DNA from 3 places in the Kitasatospora sp. NBC_01560 genome. Region 2 is predicted to be linked to each of the others. Evidence: riboswitches for the same ligand, from Rfam matches in the RefSeq annotation. Region 2 holds a riboswitch; each other region holds the start of a gene.
The links. Region 2 has a riboswitch for cobalamin ahead of OH807_RS25630 (ribonucleoside-diphosphate reductase subunit alpha). Riboswitches for the same ligand answer to the same signal wherever they lie in the genome.

Region 1 (7,584 bases), 3.3 Mb from region 2:
CGTTGCGTTCGGGCTCGCCGTGGACGAGGACGTCCAGGCCGGCCTTCTCCTGGTACGCGATCACCTCGCGGACCTCCTCCTCCATCCGCTCCCGGTAGGCCTCCGCGCCGATCCGGCCGGCCGTCAGATCGGCCCGGGCGACGCGCAGTTCGGTGGTCTGCGGGAAGGACCCGATGGTGGTGGTGGGCAGCAGCGGCAGGCCGAGGCGGGCGCGCTGGGCCTCGCTCCGCCGGGGGTAGGCCTGCGGCCGCCGGGCGTCGGCCTCGGTCACCGCCGCCGTACGGGCGCGGACGGCGGGGTCACGGGTGATCGGCGAGTTGACGCGGGAGGCCAGGTCGGCCCGGTTGGCGGCGAGTTCGGCGGTGATCGCGCCGGTGCCCTCGCGCAGGCCCCGGGCCAGCAGCGCCGCCTCGGCGGCCTTCTGCTTGGCGAAGGCGAGCCAGCGGGCGATCTGCGGGTCGATGTCGCGCTCGGTGCTGGCGTCGATCGGCACGTGCAGCAGCGAGCAGGATGCCGCGACGTCGACCCGGTCGGCGAGGCCGAGCAGCGTGGCCAGGGTGGCGAGGGACTTCTCCAGGTCGTTGATCCAGATGTTGCGGCCGTCCACCACCCCGGCCACCAGGCGCTTTCCGGGCAGGCCGCCGACGGCTGCGAGATCGTCCAGGTTGGCGGCGGCCGGTCCGGTGAAGTCCAGTGCCAGGCCCTCGACCGGAGCCTTGGCGAGCACCGGCAGGGCGTCGCCGAGGCGGTCGAAGTACGTCGCGACCAGCAGTTGCGGCCGGTCGGCGAGGGCGCCGAGGTCGCGGTAGGCGCGGGCGGCGGCGTTCAGTTCGGCGGGGGTGCGGTCCTGGACGAGGGCGGGCTCGTCCAGTTGCACCCACTCGGCGCCGGCGGCCTTCAGGTCCGCCAACAGCCGGGCGTAGACGGGTAGCAGGCGGTCGAGCAGGGTGATCGGCTGGAAGTCGGCGGCCACGCCCGGGGCGGGCTTGGCGAGCAGCAGGTACGTGATCGGGCCGACCAGCACCGGGCGGGCGCGGTGGCCGAGCGCCAGCGCCTCGCGCAGCTCCGCGACGGCCTTGGCCGGGTTCGCGGCGAACGTGGTGTCGGGGCCGAGTTCGGGCACCAGGTAGTGGTAGTTGGTGTCGAACCACTTGGTCATCTCCAGCGGCGCCACCTCCTGCGTGCCGCGCGCCATGGCGAAGTAGCCGTCCAACGGGTCGGCGTCGACGGCCGCCCGGTGGCGGGCCGGGATCGCGCCGACGGCCACGCTGGTGTCCAGCACGTGGTCGTAGAGCGAGAAGTCGCCGGTCGGGACCTCCGTGACGCCGGAGTCGACGAGCTGGCGCCAGTTGCCCCGGCGCAGGTCGGCGGCCGTGGCCAGCAGCACGTCGGCGGTGACCGTGCCCTTCCAGTACCCCTCGACGGCCTTCTTGAGCTCCCGGCCCCTGCCCTGGCGGGGGTAGCCGAACACGGTCGCGGTCGCCGCGTCTGCGGACTTCGTGGTCAAGGGACTCTCCTTCGCGAGTCTGTTTCCTCAAGTGCCCGAGGACGGCACGAGGACGCGAAGGGACGACGAACCAGACGGCAGGCCGGCGCTGCAAACGCGCACGCCCGATCCACCCGGTGTGGTCGCCGACCCGCCCTCGAGGTCATCGGACAGCCGCACGCGGGTCCACCGCGGGCGGGCAGCAGGCAGGTCTTCGGACTCGCGGGCACGCCCACCCTGGTTCCAGGGCGGACACCTACTGGCCGTCGCTTCCCAGACCCTCCCGGGCCCAGTGCGTCTGACGGCGGTCGTTCCCGCTCACCGCTGCGGGGCAGTCCCGGACTGGCCAATTGAAAGGCGTCACCGGGTTCCCTCTTACGACACCCCGCCTGGCGGACGGGGCGTACCAGCTACACCCGGCAGCCTACGGCCAATCCCGCGGCATCCGACCGGAGAATCACTCAACCGACCACATTCTGAGACGCCGTCGGAGCCGGCCGACCGGCTGTCACCGTCCCGGGCCCCGGTGCTGACGCCGGCCGAAGCCGGCGCCGGCCGGGCCCGGCCGGGGCCCACCGGCCCGGCGTTCAGGAATCCGGGAGGAGGACCGGGAACGGCGCTGTCCGGTGGACGGCAGTGGTTCATCCGGTGGACGTCGAACGATTGTCCGCATGAATGATCCGCAAGAAGGTCACTCATTGTGCACAAATTGTCGCACCATATGCCTATCGGTCGTGCACCTGCGGCCAACCGGACGGTCTGCGGCGATTCACCCACCCGACCGATCTGGAGCTGAGATGACGCCGAGCAGACCGTCCTTGTCCCGCCGTGGTTCAACCGCGGCCATCGGGCTGGCCCTGGCCGGCACGACGGTGCTGTGGGGATCGGGCACGGCAACGGCCCTGCCGAGGCCGGCCGACGGAACGCAGCCCAAGGCCGTCCCGCACACCCGGGCGGCATGCCCGCCCGCACCCCTGTGGGCGAACACCGGCGGCGGCGACCACCGGCTGATCGAATACAGCCCCACCGGCACGCAGCTGTTCAGCGTGCCGGTGGTGCGGGACTACGGCGACATCGGGTTCAGCGCCGACGGTGGCACGCTCTACGGGATCGACTTCCCCGGCTCCGCCCCCGCGCTGCGCACGATCGACCCGGCCACGGGGGCGGAGACGGCGTCGGTGGCAGTCACCGGCCCGGCGGCATCGCCGTCCGTCAGTGTGTTCAACGCGCTGAGCCCGTTGCCGAGCGGCCTGCTGCTGACCGGCACCTTCAGCACCAACACCATCTTCACGATCGACCCGGCCACCGGCGCGAGCGCCGTCTTCGGCGCCTCGTTCCCGGCCGGGTTCGTGTCGGCGGGTGACTTCCTCTCCCTCGCCGACGGTGACATCCTCGCCTCGGCCTCCCCCGCCGGATCGTCCGGGTCCACCCCGAGCGCGATCTTCCGGATCCACCCGGACAACACGCTCACCGAGGTCGGCACCGTCCCGACCACGTTCGGGATGGCCCTGTCCGGAAGCGACGTCTACCTGTTCGGCGCGAACGGCAACCTCAACAGGCTGACGGCCCCGATCCCGACCGCCGCGTCGACCGACCCGCTGGCGTTCACCCAGGTCAGCGCGACGGGGAACGCGTTCTTCGGCGCAACGTCGGTGCAGGACAGCGGGAACTGCAACACCGTGGCCGCCCCGTCGATCACCAAGACCGCGGCGGAGGGCTCGTTCGTCACCGGCGAGACCATCCACTACACGTACACGGTGACCAACAGGGCCGACGTACCGCTCACCACCGTCGCCGTCACCGACAACGGCCCGGGCACGCCCACGGTGACCTGCCCGGCCGGACCGCTCGCACCGGGCGCGTCGGCGAACTGCACCGCCAGCTACCCGGCCACCGCGGCGGACACCGCGGCCGGGAGGATCGTCAACACCGCCACCGTCACCGCGGCCGCGCCGACCGGCCAGGTCGTCACCGCGACGAGCAACCAGGTGAGCGTCCCGCTGCGGGCCCTGGCCGTCACGAAGAAGGCCACCGAGACCCAGTTCACGGCCGCCGGCCAGACCATCCACTACACGTACACGGTGACCAACACCGGCCAGGCGCCGCTGACCGGTGTGGGCGTCACCGACCTGACCCCGGGCGTGAACGTCTCGGGCTGCGGGGTGGACCAGCTCGCACCGGGCGCGACCACGACGTGCCAGGCCACGTACGTCACCACCGCCGCCGACGTCGCGAACAAGAACGTCACCGACCAGGGCCGGGCCACCGGCACCGCCCCCGGCGGCGAGAGCGTCACCACCACCAGCAACACGGCCGTCGTGCCCCTCGACGCCCTCGCCGTGGTGAAGAAGGCCGCCGAGGCCCAGTTCACGGCCGCCGGCCAGACCATCCACTACACGTACACGGTGACGAACAACGGCGCCGAGGCGCTGACGAGCGTCACCGTGGCGGACAACGGCCCCGGCACACCGGCGGTGACCTGCCCGGCCGGACCGCTCGCGCCCGGTACATCGGTGGACTGCACCGCGACCTACGTCACCACCGCCGCCGACGTCGCGGCCGGGAAGATCGTCAACACCGCCACCGTCACCGCGACCACGCCCTCGGGCTCCACGGTGACCGGCACCAGCAACACCGTCACCGAGCCGTTCGCCGGCCTGAAGATCGTCAAGGCCGTCCAGGAGACCGCGTTCTCGGCCCCGGGACAGGTCCTGCACTACACCTTCACCGTCACCAACACCGGCAACGTGCCCCTCGGCACGCTCGCCGTCACGGACGTGGCGCCCGGCACGCCGGTCGTCTCCTGCCCCGTGCCGACGCTCGCTCCCGGAGCCGGCACGACCTGCACCGCGACCTACACCACCACGGCCGCCGACGTGAAGGCCGGGAGGATCACCGACACCGCGACCGTCACCGCCACCACGCCCGACGGCACCACCGTCACCTCCCGGAGCAACACCCTGACCGTCACCGCCTGCACCCCCTGCGAGGACAAGGACCACGGCGGCTGCGAGGGTGACAACCCCGACGGCCACGAAGGCGGGGGCCACGACGGCGGCGGACACGACGGCGGGGGCCACCACCCTCCCGGCCACGACCACAACGGCCCCGGCGGCGCGACCGGGCAGCACAGTGACGAGAGCCACGGCCCCCTGCCCGCCCCCGAAGCCCCGAACGCCGCACCGACCGGCCCGGCCCTCCAGGAAGCCGGCCTCGTCCCCCTCGCCCACACGGGATCCCCGACCCGGACCGCCGGCATCGCCGGCGCCGGCGCGCTGGCACTGGGCCTCCTCCTCGTCCACCTAGGCCGGACCCGCAAGCACGCGGCGACCACCCCCCGGTAGCGGACCCCGCACAGCTGAACCCCGACGCGGTCAGGCCGGACCAGCCTGACAACGGCCCGTGTTCCGCCGGAGCTCCCGGCGGAACACGGGCCGTCCCCGGTCCGCTCATGACCCGCAACCCTCGGTACGGCGTCGCAGCACCTCGTTGTCCACGCCGGGACCTACCCTGACCGCATGATCAATGGCGGACACGTCGTCATCCACAGCCGGGACGCAGAGGCGGACAGGGCCTTCTTCAGGGATGTACTGGAGTATCCGCACGTCGACGCGGGAGGCGGCTGGTTGATCTTCAAGCTTCCGCCGACCGAGATCGCCGTGCATCCCACGGAAGGCCCGGAGATGCACGAGCTGTATCTGATGTGCGACGACGTCGACGCAACGGTGACGGCCCTGGCCGCGAAGGGGGTGGAGTTCATCCAGCCGGTCACCGACGTGCGCTGGGGGCGGCTCACCAGGTTCCGCCTGCCGGGCGGCGGCGAGGTGGGCATGTACGAGCCCCGCCACGAGCGAGCCACCGATCTGCCGGCCCCATGACGGGCCACGACCGGCAATCACCTGCCGGCCGCAAGGCAGCCGCTCACCCCCGCGCAGAGGTCCGCGGCTCCGTCACCTCGGTGTGCAGGTCGGCCGTGGTGCCACTGAGGTCACCCACCTCCAACAGCTGGTGGCAAACGGCAACGGCCCCGGCCAGATCCCTCGTCCGGCGTACCGGATACGCCTGCGAAAATCCCATGCCCGGCAGTCTGTCAGGGCCACCTCCGGGAGGGCTGCCCCATTTCCGCAGCGCGGGCGAGGACCGCCCGCCGACGGGCCCGGGCGGCCGGTGCCGGACCACCGGGGTGGACGGTCAGCCGGTCGGGCCGGCGGCGGCCGCGGTGGCCCCCGCGGCCGGCTGACGGCCGCAGAAGGCGGTCGCCAGCAGCTTCTGCGAGGTCTTCCAGCCCTGGCCGGTGTTGCGGTAGCCGTTGGTCGAGACCGCCACCAGCCGGCGGCCGTCCAGGGTGCCGTAGAGGGCGCTGTTGTGCCCGCGCCCGGTGCTGCCGTTGTTGCCCCAGATGTCGCCACAGGGCGTGGTCAGCCGGCCGATCCCCAGGCCGTACTGGGCGCCGCCGCTCGCCGGGGCGACCGTCAGCATCTCGGCGAGCAGCGGTGCGGGGAGCAGCCGCCCGCCGAGCAGGGCCTGGAGGAAGCCGGCGAGGTCCGCGGTGGTCGAGATGCCGACGCCCGCCGCGTCCATCTCGCTCGGCTCCATCTCGGTGACGTCCACCGGGCCGCCGGGCAGGTCGAGGTAGGTGTGCGCGTGCGGGCCGCGGATCTCGGTCGCGTGGACCGGCATCGACGTCCCGGTCAGCCCCAGCCGGTCGATGATCCGGCGCTCCACTTCCCGGCGCCAGTCGTGGCCGGTGACCCGGCCGATGATCATGCCGGCCAGCAGGTAGTTGGTGTTCGCGTAGTGCCAGCCCGTGCCGGGCGCGGCGTACGGCGGGTGGCTGTTGGCCACCGCGAGGAGTTGCTGCGGCGTCCAGCTCCGCCAGCGCCCCTCGCGGAGCCAGGTCTCGTGGTCGACGCCGATGGCCGGGTCCTCGGTGTAGTCGAACAGCCCGCTGGTGTGGTTGAGCAGCTGGCGCACGGTGATGGAGCCGCCGCCCGGGACGGCACCCGGCAGCAGGCTCTCCACGCTGTCGTCCAGCCCGAACCGGCCCTCGCCGACCAGTTGGAGGACGACCGTCGCCACGAAGGTCTTGGTCACGCTGGCGATCCGGAACCGGCCGTTCGCCGAGGGCTCGGCGCCGGTCGAGAAGTCGCCCACGCCCTCCGCGCCCTTCCACACCGTGCGCCCGTACTCCGTCACCCGGGCGAGGGAGCTGGACGCCCCGCCGATCCCGATCACGCCCTCCAGTGCCTCGTTCAGCGCCAGGGCGTCCACGCCGCCCCGGTGCGGGTCACGGCCGGCCGCCTCCGGGCCGTTCCCCGGCTGCTCCTCGCCGACGGCCGCGGCTGCGGCCGGCCCGGTGCCGAGGGCGCCGGCCGTCGGGGCGGTCACGCCCACCAGGCCCGCGCCCGCCAGCGCGAGCGCGACGACCCGCACGCCCCGCGCCGTCCGCGACCCGTCCCGGTGCTCCGCCACCCTCATGAGTCCTCCTGTGTCCGTGCCAACGGCTTCCGCAACGCCTGAAGAATGTGAGGGATTGACACTTTGTCAGGCGGATGCGGGCCGGTCGTCCACCCGCAGGGGCACAGCGGCTCCGCCCACGGGTGGATGCTCCTCCGGCGTGTCGGCCCTCCTCAAGTCGGAGGCGGACCCACTACGGCGCGACACCAACGGTGCGAGGGCCCGCGGTTCGTCGCGGGTCCGCGAGCCGGCCGCCCGGGAGCGCGGCCTTCGCCGGCGTCGCTCGCGCACTCGTCTGCTACCGCCGGCCTACCGAAGGAGATGACGCCGTAGGAAGTTGTCGACGAGCATGTCGGTGAAGGCCAGGTCGACGGGGTCCCCGGTGACCAGGACGCGGTGGTAGATGGGCCCCACGAGCTGGTCGACCGCGGCCACCGTGTCGAGGTCTGCCGGGAGTTCGCCGCGTCGTACCGCGTTCTCCAGGGGGAGCCTGTCGCGGCGGCGCTGCTCGTCGAGGTACCGGGTGCGCAGGACGGCGGCGAACGCGGGGTCGTGCTGCGCGTGGCCGAGCAGTGCGGTGAAGACGGCGCCCGCGTCCGACCGGGTGAGGAACTCGGCCAGCTGGTGCAGGTGGGCGCCCA
Region 2 (7,584 bases):
CACCCGCATCCACGGGAAGTACGCCGGCAGGTGCTCGACGTACGAGAGCACCGAGCGCTCCAGCGCGGGGTAGGTGTCGTGCCGGCCGATGGTCGGCACCAGCACGATCAGGTAGTCGTCCTCGGCCGGGGACGGCGGCGTCATCCGGTCGACCTGGCGCAGCCGGCGGCGGACCATCAGCACGCCCTGGAAGCCGATCAGCACGCCGAACACCGGCATGCCCCAGAGGATCGTGATCGCCCAGCCGAGCGGGGTCGGGTTGGGGACGTAGGCCCAGATCGAGAAGGAGAAGATGACCAGGAAGGAGACGTAGAACGGGGAGACCCGGGGCTTCCACGACATCTGCCGGTCGGCGAGCCGGGCCGCCTCGCGGGACGTGGTCAGGACCGTCCGCACGGGCGTCGCTGATGTCATGGTGAAAGCCGTTCCTCGTCTGTGACGTCGGTCGTTCGACCGCCCGGCGCGGGCGGTGGTTCTGGTGGGTCAGCCCTGGTACGGGGGCGGCGGGACGGGGCCGGGCGCCACCGGGCCGGGGGTGACCGGGCCGGGCGCCACCGGCGGGGCCGGCCAGGCCTGCTGCGGCGGCGCGGCCTGCGGGGGCACCGGCGGCCGGGCGGGCGGCTGCTGCGCCGGCCAGGCGGGCTGCGGCGGCTGCTGGGCGGCGGGGTGCGCGGGCTGCGGCCAGTCCGGCCGGGTCGGGACGGGCGCCTGCGGCTGGGTCTGCGGGCGGGCCTGCGGCTGGGTCTGCGGCTGGGTCTGCGGCTGGGCGGCCGCCCCCGGGGCGGCCTGCTGCGGCGGGCCGAACAGCTGCTGCTGGGGCACGGGCTGACCGAGCGCCTGGTCCTGCGGCAGCGTCTGGCGGAGCGACCAGTGCAGCTGCTCCGGCAGCGGCTGGAACGGCGACGGCCCGCCGGCCGCCCACGGCGCGGGCGCCGGCGCCCAGCCCGTCCCCGCCCCCCGGCGCAGTGCGGCGACCAGCAGCACCACCAGCGTCGTGGTGACGAGCACACCGGCCCCGAAGGTGGCCAGCTTCAGCCAGCCCTCGGTGGTGCCGGTGAACCAGTGGCGCTGCGGCGGGTCCAGCAGGGCGCCGGTCAGGCTGCGCACCCGGTTGTAGCCCTCGACCAGCGCCACGCCGACGGCCACCCCGCGCGCCCAGTCCCGGCCGCGGAGCAGCAGGATGCCGGCGGTCAGGTACAGGGCCGCGTAGTTGAGGCTGCCGGTCTCGGCGCCGACGGAGGAGCCGCCGTAGAAGAAGATGCCCTTGACGAAGGTGGCGAAGCCGACCTGTCCGAAGCAGTTGTAGAGCGCCCAGCCGAGCAGCACCGTGCCCCAGGCCACGGCGAGGCCGCCGGCCAGGCGGTGCGGACGCGCCTGTGTCATCTCCCGTACCCCCGCCCCTGCCGGGCGTTCCCGGCGTCAACCCGATTCCGCGCCACAGAATGCCACACGGGCCAACGGACCCGGAATTCCCGGGGTTCAGCGGGCCTGCGACGTGTAACCGAACTCACCGGGGCCGCCGCCGGGCTCACCGGACGTGCAGCCCGCTCCAGTCGATGCCGGGGGCGAACGGGCCGGAGCCGCCGGTGAGGGCCAGCCCGCTGCCGTAGGTGGCCTTGACGTCGGCGTTCGAGTTGCGCGGCTGGTCCGGGGTCAGGTTGCCGGCCGTCAGCGACTGGCCCCAGACCGTCCAGATCGTCCACGGGGTGCGGCGCAGGGTGTCCGGCTGGCGGGCGTTGACCGGGACGGCGAAGGACTCGGCCAGGATCCGCGGCTTCCCGTAGGCGGCCAGCCCGTCGTAGTACCGCTCGGTCCACACCTCACCGGTACCGATCGGGTGCGCCGGGCTGCCGCTGTAGTCGTCCACGCCGACCACGTCGACGTACTGCGCGCCCGGGTAGTAGTCCCAGGGGTCGACGCCGGGTGCGCCGTCCCAGGAGACCGGCGTCCAGGCGAAGAGCAGGTTGTGCAGGCCCCTGGTCTCCACCAGGTAGTGGTAGGTGATCCGCCAGAGCGCCTGGTACTCGGCCGGCTTGCGGCCGGACCACCAGAAGCCGCGGGCGCAGTCGGCCGCGTTCATCTCGTGGTACGGGCGCAGCAGCACCGGGACGTCGTGCGCGGCCAGGTACTCCAGGTGGTCCGCCAGGTAGGAGAGGTCCTTGAGCAGGGCCTGGTACTCGGGGGTGCCGCCCGTGCTGTCCACGACCCGGCCGAACCAGCCGGGGTCCTTGGCGGCGGGCGAGGAGGAGCAGAGCACCCGGTCGAAGGACTTCACGTCCGAGCCCGGGTAGGGCTGGTGGAAGGACATCCCGACCAGCCCGGCCGGGGCGCCGCCGTTGTCGGGCAGCTCGGTGGTGGTGCCGTCGCAGTTCTTCTGCACGCCGGACGCGCCGTAGCTGCCGTCCTCGGCGCGCGGGTGGCCGGACCAGACGGCTGTCATCAGGTCGACCGCGTCGTCGGTGTACTGCCAGCCCGTCGCGCAGGCCGGCCAGCGGCCCTGCGAGTACGAGCGCGGGTTGCCGACGCCCCAGCCGCTCTGGCCGTAGCCGGGGCCGAGGTCGGTCTCCACGAAGCCGGGCAGCTTGCCGGTGATGTCGGCGGCCTTCTTGTAGTAGTAGCCGACCGGTTTGGTCCCGGGGTAGTCACCGTACTCGGGGTTGTAGAGCTCGTTGTGCGCCTCGACGTGCTGGCCGATCACCGTCCCGGCCGAGTGGCCGGCCCGGGCCTGGCTCTCCAGGTCGGCGAGGAGCTGCTGCACGGCCCGGGCGTTCGGGGAGGCCTTCGGGTCACGGGCGACGAGCCCGCGGCCGACCTCGGGCGGCAGGGTGCGCCCGGCGCTGCCCAGGGTGAGCTCGCTGCGGGTGGCGGGCCCGGGCGACGGCCGGCCGCCGTCGCCGTCGGCCCGGCCGTCGTGGCCGGCCAGCACGACCGTCCCGGCGGCCAGCACCGCACCGGCCGCGGCCAGCACGGCGGGCTTGGCGCGCAGCGCTCGGGGCAGGGGCACGGACACTCCTCCGGATGCTGACCGGCACCGGCCTGCGCCGACCCCACCGGAACACCTGTACGACGGACTGGCGGTGAGCCTGCCACACTCCCCCGGCCGGGGCGAACGGGCCCGGCCGGGGCGGACGGGCCCGGCGGCCGTCAGCCCGTGGGGGCGGCGGCCGGGGCGCCGGCCTTGACGCGCTGGAGCAGCTGGTTCTTCACGTGCTCGCCGAAGCCCACGGCCGCCGCGGTGGCGGTGGCGTCCGCGGTGTTGCCGCCCTTGGCGGAGCCCTCGACGGTGAAGTACCCGTACCGGCCCAGGGTGCCCTTGGTGTTGGTGCAGCCCGGGGTGGTGCAGAAGGCCGGCGAGCCGGGGGCGGCGGCGCCCTTGAGGTGGCCGACGTAGTTCTTCAGCGCCGTCTCGGCCTGCTGCTTGTGGTCGAAGACCGCGACCCCGACCGTCACCGCGCTGTCGCCGGAGACGTACGTGGCCCGGAGCACCTGGCGGCAGCCCTGGTCACCGAGGGCCTTGCCGAGGCCGCCGACCGTGGAGTTGCCGTCCCAGCAGGGCGAGTCGAGCGAGACGACGGTCCGGTTCCAGGTGGCGCCGTTGACCGTGACGGTGAGCGCGGAGAAGAGCGCGGCGGCGTCCTGCGGCGCCGGGTCCGTGGCGGCCTCCCAGAGCGCCTTGGACGGGTCCTCCGGCGGGGTGGCGGTGGCGCTCGGGGTGCTCGTCGGGGACGCCTTGCCCGAGGGCGCCGTCGACTGGGCGGCCGTCGCGCTGGGCCCGGCAAGCGGGTCCTTCTTGCCGCCGTCGTCCTTCTTCAGGAACATCAGGCCGCCGGCGATCAGGCCGCCGACCACGACCACGGCGACCGCCGCGCCGATGATCCTCCGCCGGCCCTTGCGCTTGGCGTCGGCCTCGTTCCGGTCGGCCAGCGCCGCCCAGTCCGGCTCGCCGTGCGGCTGCGGGGCGGGCGGCTGGGCCTGCCACTGCTGCTGCGGCATCTGCGGTGGCATCTGCTGCTGCGGGAACGGCTGCCCGGGGTGCGGCTGGACCGGCTGCTGCTGCACCGGCTGCGGCGGCTGCGGGGCGGGCGGCTGGGCCTGCACGGGCGGCTGCGGCGGCTGCTGGCGGACCGGCTGGGGCACCGGCTGCTGGTGGACCGGCTGCGGCTGGACGGGCTGCGGCGCGGGCGGCTGCGGCACCACGGGCACCGGCGGAACCACCGGCTGCTGCGCGGGCACCGGCGGCCCGTAGGAGGCGGGCGGCGGGCCGAATCCGCCCGGCGCCGGCGGTGCCGGCTGTGCGCCGGGGTACGGCGCTGGTGGCACCGGCCCGGGCGGCTGCTGCCCCTGCGGTGCCTGTCCGGGTGCGCCCGTTCCGTCGCTCATGCGTCCCCCTCGCTCCGCTCCCTCATGAGCCGTGATCGTAGGGCATGCTCCTGACCGAACTCCCGCCCGGTGACCATTCCGTTTCCCAATCCGGACACCCCCGGGCGCCGGCCGCGCACCCGCCCGGGCCGGGCCCGGGCGCCGCCGGGGCCCCGGCCCGGCCCTGCAACGGGCCCGTTCCGGTACCACCGGTCACCGGGCCGACACGCGGCGCCGCACAAGATGTGGTGTCGCATCGAGCGGACACCACTAGATGTATGCTCAATCCTGCTGTCGACGCAGGGGAACCCGGTGCGAGTCCGGGACTGCCCCGCAGCGGTGTGCGGGCGGCTCCGACCAGAGCCCGCGAGTCCGAGTACCTGCCGACGGCGTGCCGTCCGGCCTCCCCGCAGGGGCCTCCAGCACTGCACCACTTCCGGGCCTCGCGGGCGGGCCGGGGATGTCACCGTCGCGCGACGCCTTCCGGCCGTCGCGCCGTGCTCCCCTGCCCCGAACGGCCCGGCGCCCCCCGATCCACAGCCGCCGATCGCCGCCAGGAGAGAGCGCCTTGACCACCGCTGCCTCAGTCACCCTGCCCGCCCAGGGTTCCCCCGCCGTCCCGACGGTCTCCGACCCGGGCGGCGCGCTGCTCCGGCTGCTGACCGACCGCAGTGTCGACCTGCCGCAGGTGGACCCCGGCCATGTCGCCGCCGCCGCGCTGCGCGGCCGCCACGCCGGCTCGGACTTCGCCGAGCTGCGCGGGCTGGCCGTGGACGCCGCAGCGTCGATGATCGCCGAGGACCCGCAGTACTCGAAGCTGGCCTCCCGCCTGCTCGCACTGGAGATCGTCGACGAGGCGGTCGGCCAGGGTTCGGTCTGCTTCTCCGCCTCGATCGCCGTCGGCCACGCCGAGGGCCTGATCGGCGACACCACCGCGGCCTTCGTCGCCAAGCACGCAGACACCCTGGACGCGCTGGTCGACCCGCAGGGCGACGACCGCTTCGAGTACTTCGGCCTGCGCACCGTGCAGTCCCGCTACCTGCTGCGCCACCCGATCACCCGCAAGGTGGTCGAGACCCCGCAGCACTTCCTGCTCCGCGTCGCCTGTGGCCTGGCGGTCGGCGACAACGAGCAGTCGGTGCGCGAGGTGGCCGAGCTGTACCGCCTGATGAGTCGGCTGGAGTACCTGACCTCCTCGCCGACCCTCTTCAACTCCGGCACCAAGCACCCGCAGATGTCGAGCTGCTACCTGCTCGACTCGCCGCTGGACAACCTGGACTCGATCTACTCCCGGTACGCCCAGATCGCCCGCCTCTCCAAGCACGCCGGCGGCATCGGCCTCTCCTACTCGCGGATCCGCTCCCGCGGCAGCCTGATCCGGGGCACCAACGGCAAGTCCAACGGCATCGTCCCGTTCCTGCGCACCCTCGACTCCTCGGTCGCCGCCGTCAACCAGGGCGGCCGCCGCAAGGGCGCGGCCTGCGTCTACCTGGAGACCTGGCACGCGGACATCGAGGAGTTCCTGGAGCTGCGCGACAGCACCGGTGAGGAGGCGCGCCGCACGCACAACCTCAACCTGGCGCACTGGATCCCGGACGAGTTCATGCGCCGGGTCAACGCCAACGCCGACTGGTCGCTCTTCTCCCCGGCCGACGTGCCCGAGCTGGTCGACCTCTGGGGCGCCGACTTCGACGAGGCGTACCGCAAGGCCGAGCTGGCCGGCAAGGCCGTCCGCACCATCCCCGCGCAGACCCTCTACGCCCGGATGATGCGCACCCTGGCGCAGACCGGCAACGGCTGGATGACCTTCAAGGACGCCTCCAACCGCGCCGCCAACCAGACCGCGCTGCCCGGTCGCACCGTGCACTCCTCCAACCTCTGCACCGAGATCCTGGAGGTCACGGACGACTCCGAGACCGCCGTCTGCAACCTCGGCTCGGTCAACCTCGGCGCGCACGTCGCCGCCGGTGCCACCGCCGCCGACCTGCTGAACGCGATGGACTGGGACCGGCTGGACGCCACCGTCCGCACCGCCGTGACCTTCCTGGACCGCGTGGTGGACATCAACTTCTACCCGACCCCCGAGGCCGGCGCGTCCAACTCGCGCTGGCGCCCGGTGGGCCTGGGCGTGATGGGCCTCCAGGACGTCTTCTTCCAGCTGCGGATCGACTTCGACTCCGCCGAGGCCAAGCGGCTCTCCACGCTGATCGCCGAGCGCATCATGCTCACCGCGTACGAGCGTTCCGCCGACCTGGCCGAGCAGCTGGGCCGCCACGAGGCGTACGGCGAGACCCGTGCCGCCCGCGGCGAGCTGCACATCGACCACTTCCCGAGCGCCGCGCCCGAGTGGGCCGGCCGCTGGGCCGAGCTGCGCGTGCGGATCGCCGAGACCGGTCTGCGCAACTCGCTGCTGCTGGCCATCGCGCCGACGGCCACGATCGCCTCGATCGCCGGCGTCTACGAGTGCATCGAGCCGCAGGTCTCCAACCTGTTCAAGCGCGAGACCCTCTCCGGCGAGTTCCTCCAGGTCAACCCGTACCTGGTGCGCGAGCTCAAGGACCTGGGCGTCTGGGACCAGCAGACCCGGGACGCGCTGCGCGACGCCAACGGCTCCGTCCAGGAGCTCAACTGGCTGCCCGCCGAGGTCCGTTCGCTCTACCGGACGGCCTGGGAGCTGCCCCAGCGCGCGCTGATCGACCTGGCCGCGGCCCGTATGCCGTACCTCGACCAGAGCCAGTCGCTGAACCTCTTCATGGCCGCGCCCACCATCGGCAAGCTCAGCTCGATGTACGCGTACGCCTGGAAGGTCGGCCTGAAGACCACGTACTACCTGCGCTCGCGCCCGGCGACCCGGATCGCGCAGGCCGCGTCCGGCACCGCGCGCGCCGCCGTCCCGGTGCCGGCCGGCCCGGTGAGCGTGGGCGCCCCGACCCTCACCCCGGAGGAGGAGGCCGCGCTGGCCTGCTCCCTGGAGAACCCCGAGTCCTGCGAGGCCTGCCAGTGAGCACCCCCGACCGCGAGAAGATGCTGCTCGACCCCGGGTTCGAGCTGACCCTGCGCCCGATGCGCTACCCGTCGTTCTACGACCGGTACCGGGACGCGATCAAGAACACCTGGACCGTCGAGGAGGTGGACCTGCACTCCGACGTCGCCGACCTCGCCAAGCTGAGCGAGGGCGAGCGGCACATGATCGGCCGGCTGGTCGCCTTCTTCGCCACCGGTGAC
Region 3 (7,584 bases), 3.5 Mb from region 2:
CCAGGGAGCGGGGGCGGCCCCGATCACGAAGGTCCGGGCGGTGGAGACCCCGTACCCGCGGTACTGCGCACCGAGCACCACGGTCAGGAAGTCACCCTCCTCGACCCGCCGGTCGGTGGGCTGGTGGGACTGCTGGCCGGAGTGGCTTCCGGTGCCGACCGAGACCGGGAAGGCCGCCTTGTCCGCACCGTGGTCGATCATCCGGCGCTCCAGCTCCATCGCCAGGTGCCGCTCGGTACGGCCGACCAGGATCGACTCCAGCAGCTCGCCGAGCGCCTGGTCGGCGATCTCGGCCGCGATCCGCAGGTCCGCGATCTCGTGCTCGTCCTTGACCACCCGCAGCCGCTCGACCGCCTGCCCCAGATCCGCCAGCCGGACCCCCTCGGCCAGGCCGGCCACCGCACGGTGCCGGCTGACGGTCAGGTCGTGCTCCTCGACCACCAGGTCCGCCACGCGCAGCCGCGTCGCCGCGGCGGCGGCCGCCAGCGCGGTGTCCGCCCCCGCGGCCACCGGCACCTGGGTGACGTCCGCGGCGATCAGGTGCTCCCCGGTGTCGTCCGGCGGCAGATCGTCGGGCAGCGCCAGCAGCACCCGTTCCCGGGTGAGCAGCAGCGTCGCCCCGCACGGCGGGCACCCGGTCAGGTACCGCACGTTCGCCGCCCTGGTGATGAGCGCCGCATCGGCCCCGGACGCACTGCAGTGCTCCCGCAACCGCTCCCGCCGGCCCGCGTACGCATCAGACATGCGTCGAGCGTACGAACCCCCACCCCGATCCGCCCGCCGAGCACCCCCACCCGGGCATCCCCCACCTCGCACCACGGCCCGGGAATGGGCGGGGAGGCGGTCGTGTTGGACAGGGTGAAAACGACATCCGTTTCGGCGTACGGCTCCGGCCGGCTGCCGGAGCGGGCCCCGTGCAGGTACCAGGAGGACACCCATGGCCCGCAGTGAACTGCGCCCCGTCGTCAAGCTCAGGTCCACGGCCGGGACGGGCTTCACGTACGTGACCCGCAAGAACCGGCGCAACGACCCGGACCGGCTGGTGCTGCGCAAGTACGACCCGGCCGCCGGGCAGCACGTGGACTTCCGCGAAGAGCGCTGAGCCCCGGAACGCGGACGCGGCGCCCGTCCGGCCCCTGCGAGGGTCGGACGGGCGCCGCGGCACGTCGGGCGGGGTGCTACTCCGTGCTCTCCCCGGCGGTCCGCACGGCGGCAGCGTCCGGGGCGGCCGGACCGGGGACGGCGGCGCCGGAGCCGGCCCCTGTGCCCACCGGCCGGGGGCTCCAGCGCTTCTCGACACCGGCGAGCCGCCAGTAGGCGATCGCCGCTCCCCAGACCACCACGAACAGGCCGACGATCGCGTAGCCGACGTTGTCCAGCGAGATGTCCGCGATCCAGCCGCTGACCGGGTCGGTGAGGTCCAGCTTCTCGTGCAGCACCGCGACCAGCTCGATGGTGCCGATGATGAACGCCACCGCGATCGACAGCCCGGTGATGGTCAGGTTGTAGTACACCTTGCGCACCGGGTTGGAGAACGCCCACTGGTACGCGAAGTTCATGAACGTCCCGTCCAGCGTGTCGAACAGGCTCATCCCCGACGCGAACAGCAGCGGCAGGCAGACGATCGCGTACCAGGGCAGCCCGGCGGCCGCGCCGGAGCCGGCCATCACCATCAGCGTCACCTCGGTCGCGGTGTCGAAGCCGAGGCCGAGCACCATGCCGACCGGGAACATCTGGCCGGGCCGGGTGATCGAGCGGGTCGCCCGGTTCAGCACCCGGGCCATCAGGCCGCGCGAGTTGAGGTGCTCCTCCAGCTCCGCCTCGTCGAACCGACCGGCGCGCATCGACCGGAACACCCTGAGGATGCCGAACAGCGCCGCCAGGTTGAGCGCGCCGATCAGGTAGAGGAAGACGCCGGACGCGGAGGTGCCGACCACGCCGAGCCACTGGTGCGTGGTGGACTCGTCGTCCATCAGCGTGTTGGCCAGCTGCGCGCCGCCCGCCACCAGGGCGGCCATCAGGACCACCATCGAGGAGTGGCCGAGGGCGAACCAGAAGCCCACCGAGACGGGCCGCTTGCCGTCGGCCATCAGCTTGCGGGTGGTGTTGTCGATCACCGCGATGTGGTCGGCGTCGAAGGCGTGCCGCATGCCGAGGGTGTACGCCGTGATGCCCAGGCCCACCCCGAAGACCTGGGTGCCGACCTTGTACTCCTCCGGAGCCACCAGGAAGATCAGCGTCCCGAACGCCACCACGTGCATGGCCAGGATCACCCCCATCAACCCGGCCGTGCGGAGGGTGTCCTCGCGCCGCCAGCGGAAGGTCGGCAGGGCGGTGGACACCGCTGGAACAGCGGCGGTTTCGGGCAGGGTCATCTTCGGATCACGCTCCAGCACCTCGTGGATAGACGTTCGTGAGATGCCGTGGCCGGTCTCCTGGCTGACGGGGCTTCCGCATCCGCCTTCCCAGGCGCGCAAGGCGCCCAGTGGCTTCGTGGATACGGACGAATCCCCCCGATCACAGTGGCGAGGGCCGCTCCGGACTCCGGACCCCTGAGGGTCCGTCACCGGTCTTCCCGAACACCACGGCGGGGAACACCGTAGGGGGCCGCGCGCCACCCTTGCAAGGCTGCGCACCTGCGCAGGTGTCCAGGATCACAGGCCGTGGGCTGCAAGAATGTCCGCATGCATCTCGTACCGGCCGACCGCGCGGGCCACCGCACCATCGACGGACACCGGGTCTGCGAGGCCATCGCCGCCATCGGCGACACCGGTCACGTCCGGTCCTGGGCCGAGCGGTTCTCACTGCTCGCCGACCCGGGGCGGCTCGCCCTGCTGCTCGCCCTGCACCGGGCCGGGCCGCTCGCCGTCTCCGACCTGGCGGTCGCCACCGGGATGCGCGACCCGGCCGTCTCGCAGGCGCTGCGACTGCTCCGCACCGCCGGTGTGGTGACCGGTGACAAGGACGGCCGTGTGGTGCGCTACCGGCTCGTGGACGAGGCTCTGCGCCCCCTCCTCGACGAGTGCGCCGCCGCCGAGCACGACGAGCACGGCGAGCCCCCGCTCCCCGCACCACCGCGGCCGGCCGACCTGACCGGCTGACCGGCTGACCGGCTCCGCCCACGGGACACCGCCCCGGGCCCGGAGTCCGCCTCACCGCTCCCGCCCTCGCCCCTCCCGTACCAGCCGTTCGAAGCGGTCCAGCGAGCGCCGGGCCAGGGGGTCGGTCGCGGGCCGCAGGAGCAGCCCGAGCGGGCCCGCGCCGGGGAGCCGGAACGCGCCGAGGAAGGCGAAGCGGGTGCCGGCCGCCTCGGGGCGGGCCGCCATCCCGCCGAGCAGGAAGCGGCTGCGCATCAGGCACCAGCCGGGTGCCAGCTCGACGTCGAAACGGGCCCGCAGCCGGGTGTGGCCGGTCACCAGCGCCTCGGCGCGGCCGTCCGCCGGTCCCTCGGTGACGCGGACCGACCGAATGTCCGGCAGCCAGCGCGGGAGCCCTTCCTCCAGGTCGGCCGCGGCCGCCCAGACCTGCTCGAAGGGCGCCTCGATCAGCGCCTCCCGGACGGCGGCGCCGGGGGTCACGGCGGCGATCACGTGCAGCCGGCGCACCGGGTCGAAGGCCGCAGTCGGCCAGGGGATCCGTGCGCTCACTGCTGCCACGCCCTTCGAAAGCCGAGCCGGGCCCGGGAGAGCCGGGACTTCACGGTGCCGGGTGCCACACCCAGCAGTTCTGCGGTGGACCTCTCGTCCAGGCCCTCCACGTCCCGCAGCACCAGGACGGCGCGGTGCTCGGGAGTCAGCCGGGCCAGCACGTCCTGGATGTCGGTGGCCAGCTGCGGGTCGCCGGGTCGGGGCAGTTCGGAAAGGTCGGCGGGGACGCAGCGGGCGACCCGCCGGACATACCGGACGGCCTCCCGGACGGCGATCGAGCGGACCCAGCCGAACAGCGCGGCCGGGTCCTGGAGCTGGCCCAGCTTGCGGAAGACGGCGATCAGCGCCTCCTGGGTCGCGTCGGGGCCGTCGTCCAGCGCGATCGGGCCGCAGAGCCGGCGGACATAGGGCTCGACCAGCTCCAGCAGCTCGCCGACGGCCAGCTGGTCGCCGCGCTGGGCGGCGCGGACCAGGCCGGCGAGCCGGTCGGCGGTTCGGGTTTCAGGGCCATCCACACCGCATCAGAGGCGCCGGACCGGCCGGATGTTCCCTCCCTCCCCCGACTTTCCGCTGTGACGCTCGTCACGGGAACGCCCGGCCGGGCGGGCGGCTCCTGCGGGGTGACTCATCGTCGGATGCCCGGAGGACCACCGTGAACCGTCGCCGTACCGCCGCCCTCGCCGTTGCCGGCCTGCTCGCCGCCGACGCCCTGCTGCACGTCTACTGGGCCACCGGCCGCACTTGGCCGGCGGCCGGCCCGGCATCACTCTCCCGGGCGGTGCTCAATGCCGAGGTGCCGTTCACGCCGCCGGTGGTGCTGCCCCTCGCGGCCCTGCTGTTCTCCGGCTCGGCCCTGGTGCTCGCCCGTGGCGGCCTGCTGGGCGACGCGGCCCGCCGGCTGCCGGGGGTGGCGCTGCGCTGGGGGCCGCGCGCGGTGGCCGCCGGGCTGCTCGCCCGCGGGGTGGCCGGGCTGGTCTGGGCCGCCGGGGTCGGCGTCGAGCCCGGCTCGGCCTTCTACCGGCTCAACCTCGTCTGCTACACCCCGCTCTGCCTGGCCGCCGCGGCCGCCGCCCTGGCGGTCGCCCGCACCGGGGCGGACGGCTGACGCCGCCCCTCCCCCGGCGTCCGCGGACGCGTCCGGGAGCCCGACGCCTCGTCAGGCCTGCTGGCAGCGCGGGCACCAGAAGAGGTTCCGCGCGGCGTGCGCCTCCGTCCGGACTTCGGTGCCGCAGACCAGGCAGGGCATGGCGGCCCGGCGGTAGACGTAGACCTCGCCGCCGTGGTCGTCCACCCGCGGGGGCCGCCCCATCGCCTCGGGGGTGTGCTCGGGGCGGACGGTGTCGATCCGGCCCGCGCCGACCCCCTCGCGCATCAGGGCGACCAGGTCGGCCCAGACGGCGTCCCACTCGGCCCGGCCGAGGTCGCGCCCGGCCCGGTGCGGGTTGATGCCGTGCCGGAACAGCACCTCGGCACGGTAGACGTTGCCCACCCCGGCCAGCACCTTCTGGTCCATCAGCAGTGCCGCGATCGTCGTCCGGCTGCCGGATATCCGCCGCCAGGCCGGCTCCGGGTCGGCGCCGGCCCGCAGCGGGTCGGGGCCGAGGCGCGCCGCGACCGCGGCCTTCTCGGCGTCGGTGATCAGCGCGCAGGTGTTGGGGCCACGCAGGTCGGCGTAGGCGTCGTCGTTCGCCAGGCGCAGCCGGACCAGCCCGACCGGCTCGGGCGCGGGGCCCTCGCCGAAGGTGAACCCGCCGTAGAGGCCGAGGTGGATGTGCACCCAGGTGTCGCTCTCGAAGCCGAGGAAGAGGTGCTTGCCGGTGGCCTCCGCCCCGGTCAGCACCTGCCCGTCGACGAGCTTCGCACCGTCGGCGAACCGGCCCTGCGGGCTGCTGGCGCGGACCGGGCGGCCGCCGAAGGCGCCGGCGTTCTCCGCGGCGAGGCGGTGGATGATGTGGCCTTCCGGCACGGGCGTCAGCTCCCCCGGGGTGTGCGACAGGATGCCCCCATCATCGCAGCCGGCACCGACGGGCCCCGCCGGGCGGACGACCGCCGCGATGCCTCCCGGGGCCGCCCAGCACCGGGTGCCCCCGGGAACCGCTCCGGCACGGCTCCGGGCGGCTCAGCGGACCGGGATGCCCATCAGCCGGGCCAGGATCACCCGGTCCAGCTCGGCCGCGGTGGCGGCGACGTCGAGGTTCGAGTTGTCGATGATCGGCAGCCCGGAGTTGTACCAGCCGGCCATCCGCCCGTGGATCCGGGCCACCTCCTCGTCGCTGAGCCGCCGGTTGCCGTTGCGGCGGGCGTTGCGGTCGAGCACCGAGTCGAGGCTGGGCAGCAGCACGACCGGGATCATCCCGGGGCCGATGTGGCGCTTCCAGCCGCCGAGGCCGATCGCCGGGCGGTCGGGGAAGACGGCGTCGTCGATGATGCAGGAGATGCCGTTGGCCAGGTAGTTGCGGCAGGCGAAGCCGCAGGTGCGGCGGGCCAGCCGGTACTGCGCCTCGGAGGCGTTGTTCCAGCCGGACTGCGGATTGGCGAATCCGGACTGCACCCACTCGCGGACGTCGTCCAGGCTGATGTGCGCGGTCGGCGTGGGCCGGCGCTCCGCCCAGTGCCGGGCGACGGTGGTCTTGCCGGCCCCGGCCGGTCCGATCAGCAGGACGGCGAGCGGCCCGGCCGGCATCCGCTGCTGCGGCGGGTGGGCCGGGAGCTGGACGGGCGCGCCGGAGGGCAGCAGGAAGTGCCCGGTGGCCCCGGCGGGCACCGGGGCGGCGGGAGCGGGGTGTCCGGCAGGCGCGGGGTGCGCGGCCGGCGCGGGCACCGGCGGGAGCGGGGCCGGTCCGGCCGGGGTCCCGTACGGCGGGCGGGCGGCCGCGTGCGGTGCGCCCGGCTGCCCGGCGGGGGACGGCGGGGCCTGCGGCGGCGCCCCCGCGGTCGTGGGGCCGGGGTACGGCGGAACGGGCGGAGCGACGGGATGCGGGGGGACGTGTCCACCCCCGGCGTACTGCGTCACGGTCACCTCCCGACTTCTTTCAGCGGGGACACTACACGGCGGCCCGGCGGCGGGCACAGTCCGCCGCCGGGCCGCCGACGGGGCGGCCGCGCCCGCCTCAGCGGGCGGTGAGCTGCTCGGCGAGCGCGCGCAGCGCGAGCTCGTACGAGCCGAGGCCGAAGCCGGCGATCGTGCCGGAGGCGACCGCGGCGATCACCGAGGTGTGCCGGAAGGTCTCCCGGGCGTACGGGTTGGAGATGTGCACCTCGATCAGCGGGGCGGTCCGCTGGGCGGCGGCGTCGCGCATCGCGTACGAGTAGTGCGTGAAGGCGCCCGGGTTGATCACCACCGGCACCTGGCCGTCGGCCGCCTCGTGCAGCCACTCGACCATCTGCTGCTCGGAGTTGGTCTCGTGCACCTCGACCTCGAAGCCGAACTCCTTGCCGAGCGCCGTGCAGCGCTCGACCAGCCCGGCGTACGAGGTGGCGCCGTAGACGTCCGGCTCGCGGCTGCCCAGCCGGCCGAGGTTGGGGCCGTTGAGCACCATCACCCGCGTCACGCGGAGACCTCCGCGTAGGCGGCGACCAGCAGCGACGGGTCCGGGCCCTCCAGCACCGAGGTCTTGCCGAGGCCGTCCAGCACGATGAAGCGGATCAGGTCGCCGCGCGACTTCTTGTCGATCTTCATGGCGTCCAGCAGCTTCGGCCAGGCGTCCGCGCGGTACGTCAGCGGCAGGCCGACCGAGGCCAGCACGGAGCGGTGCCGGTCGGCCGTCCCGTCGTCCAGCCGGCCGGCCAGCCGGCCGAGTTCGGCGGCGAAGACCATGCCGATCGAGATCGCCGCGCCGTGCCGCCACTTGTACCGCTCGTTGCGCTCGATGGCGTGGCCGAGGGTGTGGCCGTAGTTGAGGATCTCGCGCCGGCCGGATTCCTTCAGGTCCCCCGA

Region 1: another riboswitch for cobalamin. It lies ahead of metE (5-methyltetrahydropteroyltriglutamate--homocysteine S-methyltransferase); the one in region 2 lies ahead of OH807_RS25630 (ribonucleoside-diphosphate reductase subunit alpha).
Region 3: another riboswitch for cobalamin. It lies ahead of OH807_RS09785 (HoxN/HupN/NixA family nickel/cobalt transporter); the one in region 2 lies ahead of OH807_RS25630 (ribonucleoside-diphosphate reductase subunit alpha).

The regions. Positions count from the first base shown of each region.
Region 1 covers NZ_CP109364.1:9,112,779-9,120,362, reverse strand. The annotation lists gene metE (5-methyltetrahydropteroyltriglutamate--homocysteine S-methyltransferase) at 1-1,507, opposite strand, end outside; cobalamin riboswitch at 1,695-1,864, opposite strand; gene OH807_RS38895 (CARDB domain-containing protein) at 2,284-4,830, shown strand; gene OH807_RS38890 (VOC family protein) at 5,005-5,364, shown strand; gene OH807_RS38885 (serine hydrolase domain-containing protein) at 5,678-6,964, opposite strand; gene OH807_RS38880 (TetR/AcrR family transcriptional regulator) at 7,253-7,584, opposite strand, start outside.
Region 2 covers NZ_CP109364.1:5,859,244-5,866,827, reverse strand. The annotation lists gene OH807_RS25650 (glycosyltransferase family 2 protein) at 1-414, opposite strand, end outside; gene OH807_RS25645 (hypothetical protein) at 484-1,383, opposite strand; gene OH807_RS25640 (glycoside hydrolase family 26 protein) at 1,529-3,004, opposite strand; gene OH807_RS25635 (hypothetical protein) at 3,145-4,380, opposite strand; cobalamin riboswitch at 4,621-4,762, shown strand; gene OH807_RS25630 (ribonucleoside-diphosphate reductase subunit alpha) at 4,952-7,363, shown strand; gene OH807_RS25625 (ribonucleotide-diphosphate reductase subunit beta) at 7,384-7,584, shown strand, end outside.
Region 3 covers NZ_CP109364.1:2,354,353-2,361,936, forward strand. The annotation lists gene OH807_RS09775 (M24 family metallopeptidase) at 1-744, opposite strand, end outside; gene rpmG (50S ribosomal protein L33) at 938-1,102, shown strand; gene OH807_RS09785 (HoxN/HupN/NixA family nickel/cobalt transporter) at 1,179-2,375, opposite strand; cobalamin riboswitch at 2,408-2,602, opposite strand; gene OH807_RS09790 (ArsR/SmtB family transcription factor) at 2,685-3,101, shown strand; gene OH807_RS09795 (SRPBCC family protein) at 3,153-3,647, opposite strand; gene OH807_RS09800 (RNA polymerase sigma factor) at 3,644-4,162, opposite strand; gene OH807_RS09805 (DUF3995 domain-containing protein) at 4,300-4,752, shown strand; gene OH807_RS09810 (Fpg/Nei family DNA glycosylase) at 4,804-5,613, opposite strand; gene OH807_RS09815 (AAA family ATPase) at 5,767-6,666, opposite strand; gene aroQ (type II 3-dehydroquinate dehydratase) at 6,758-7,186, opposite strand; gene aroB (3-dehydroquinate synthase) at 7,195-7,584, opposite strand, start outside.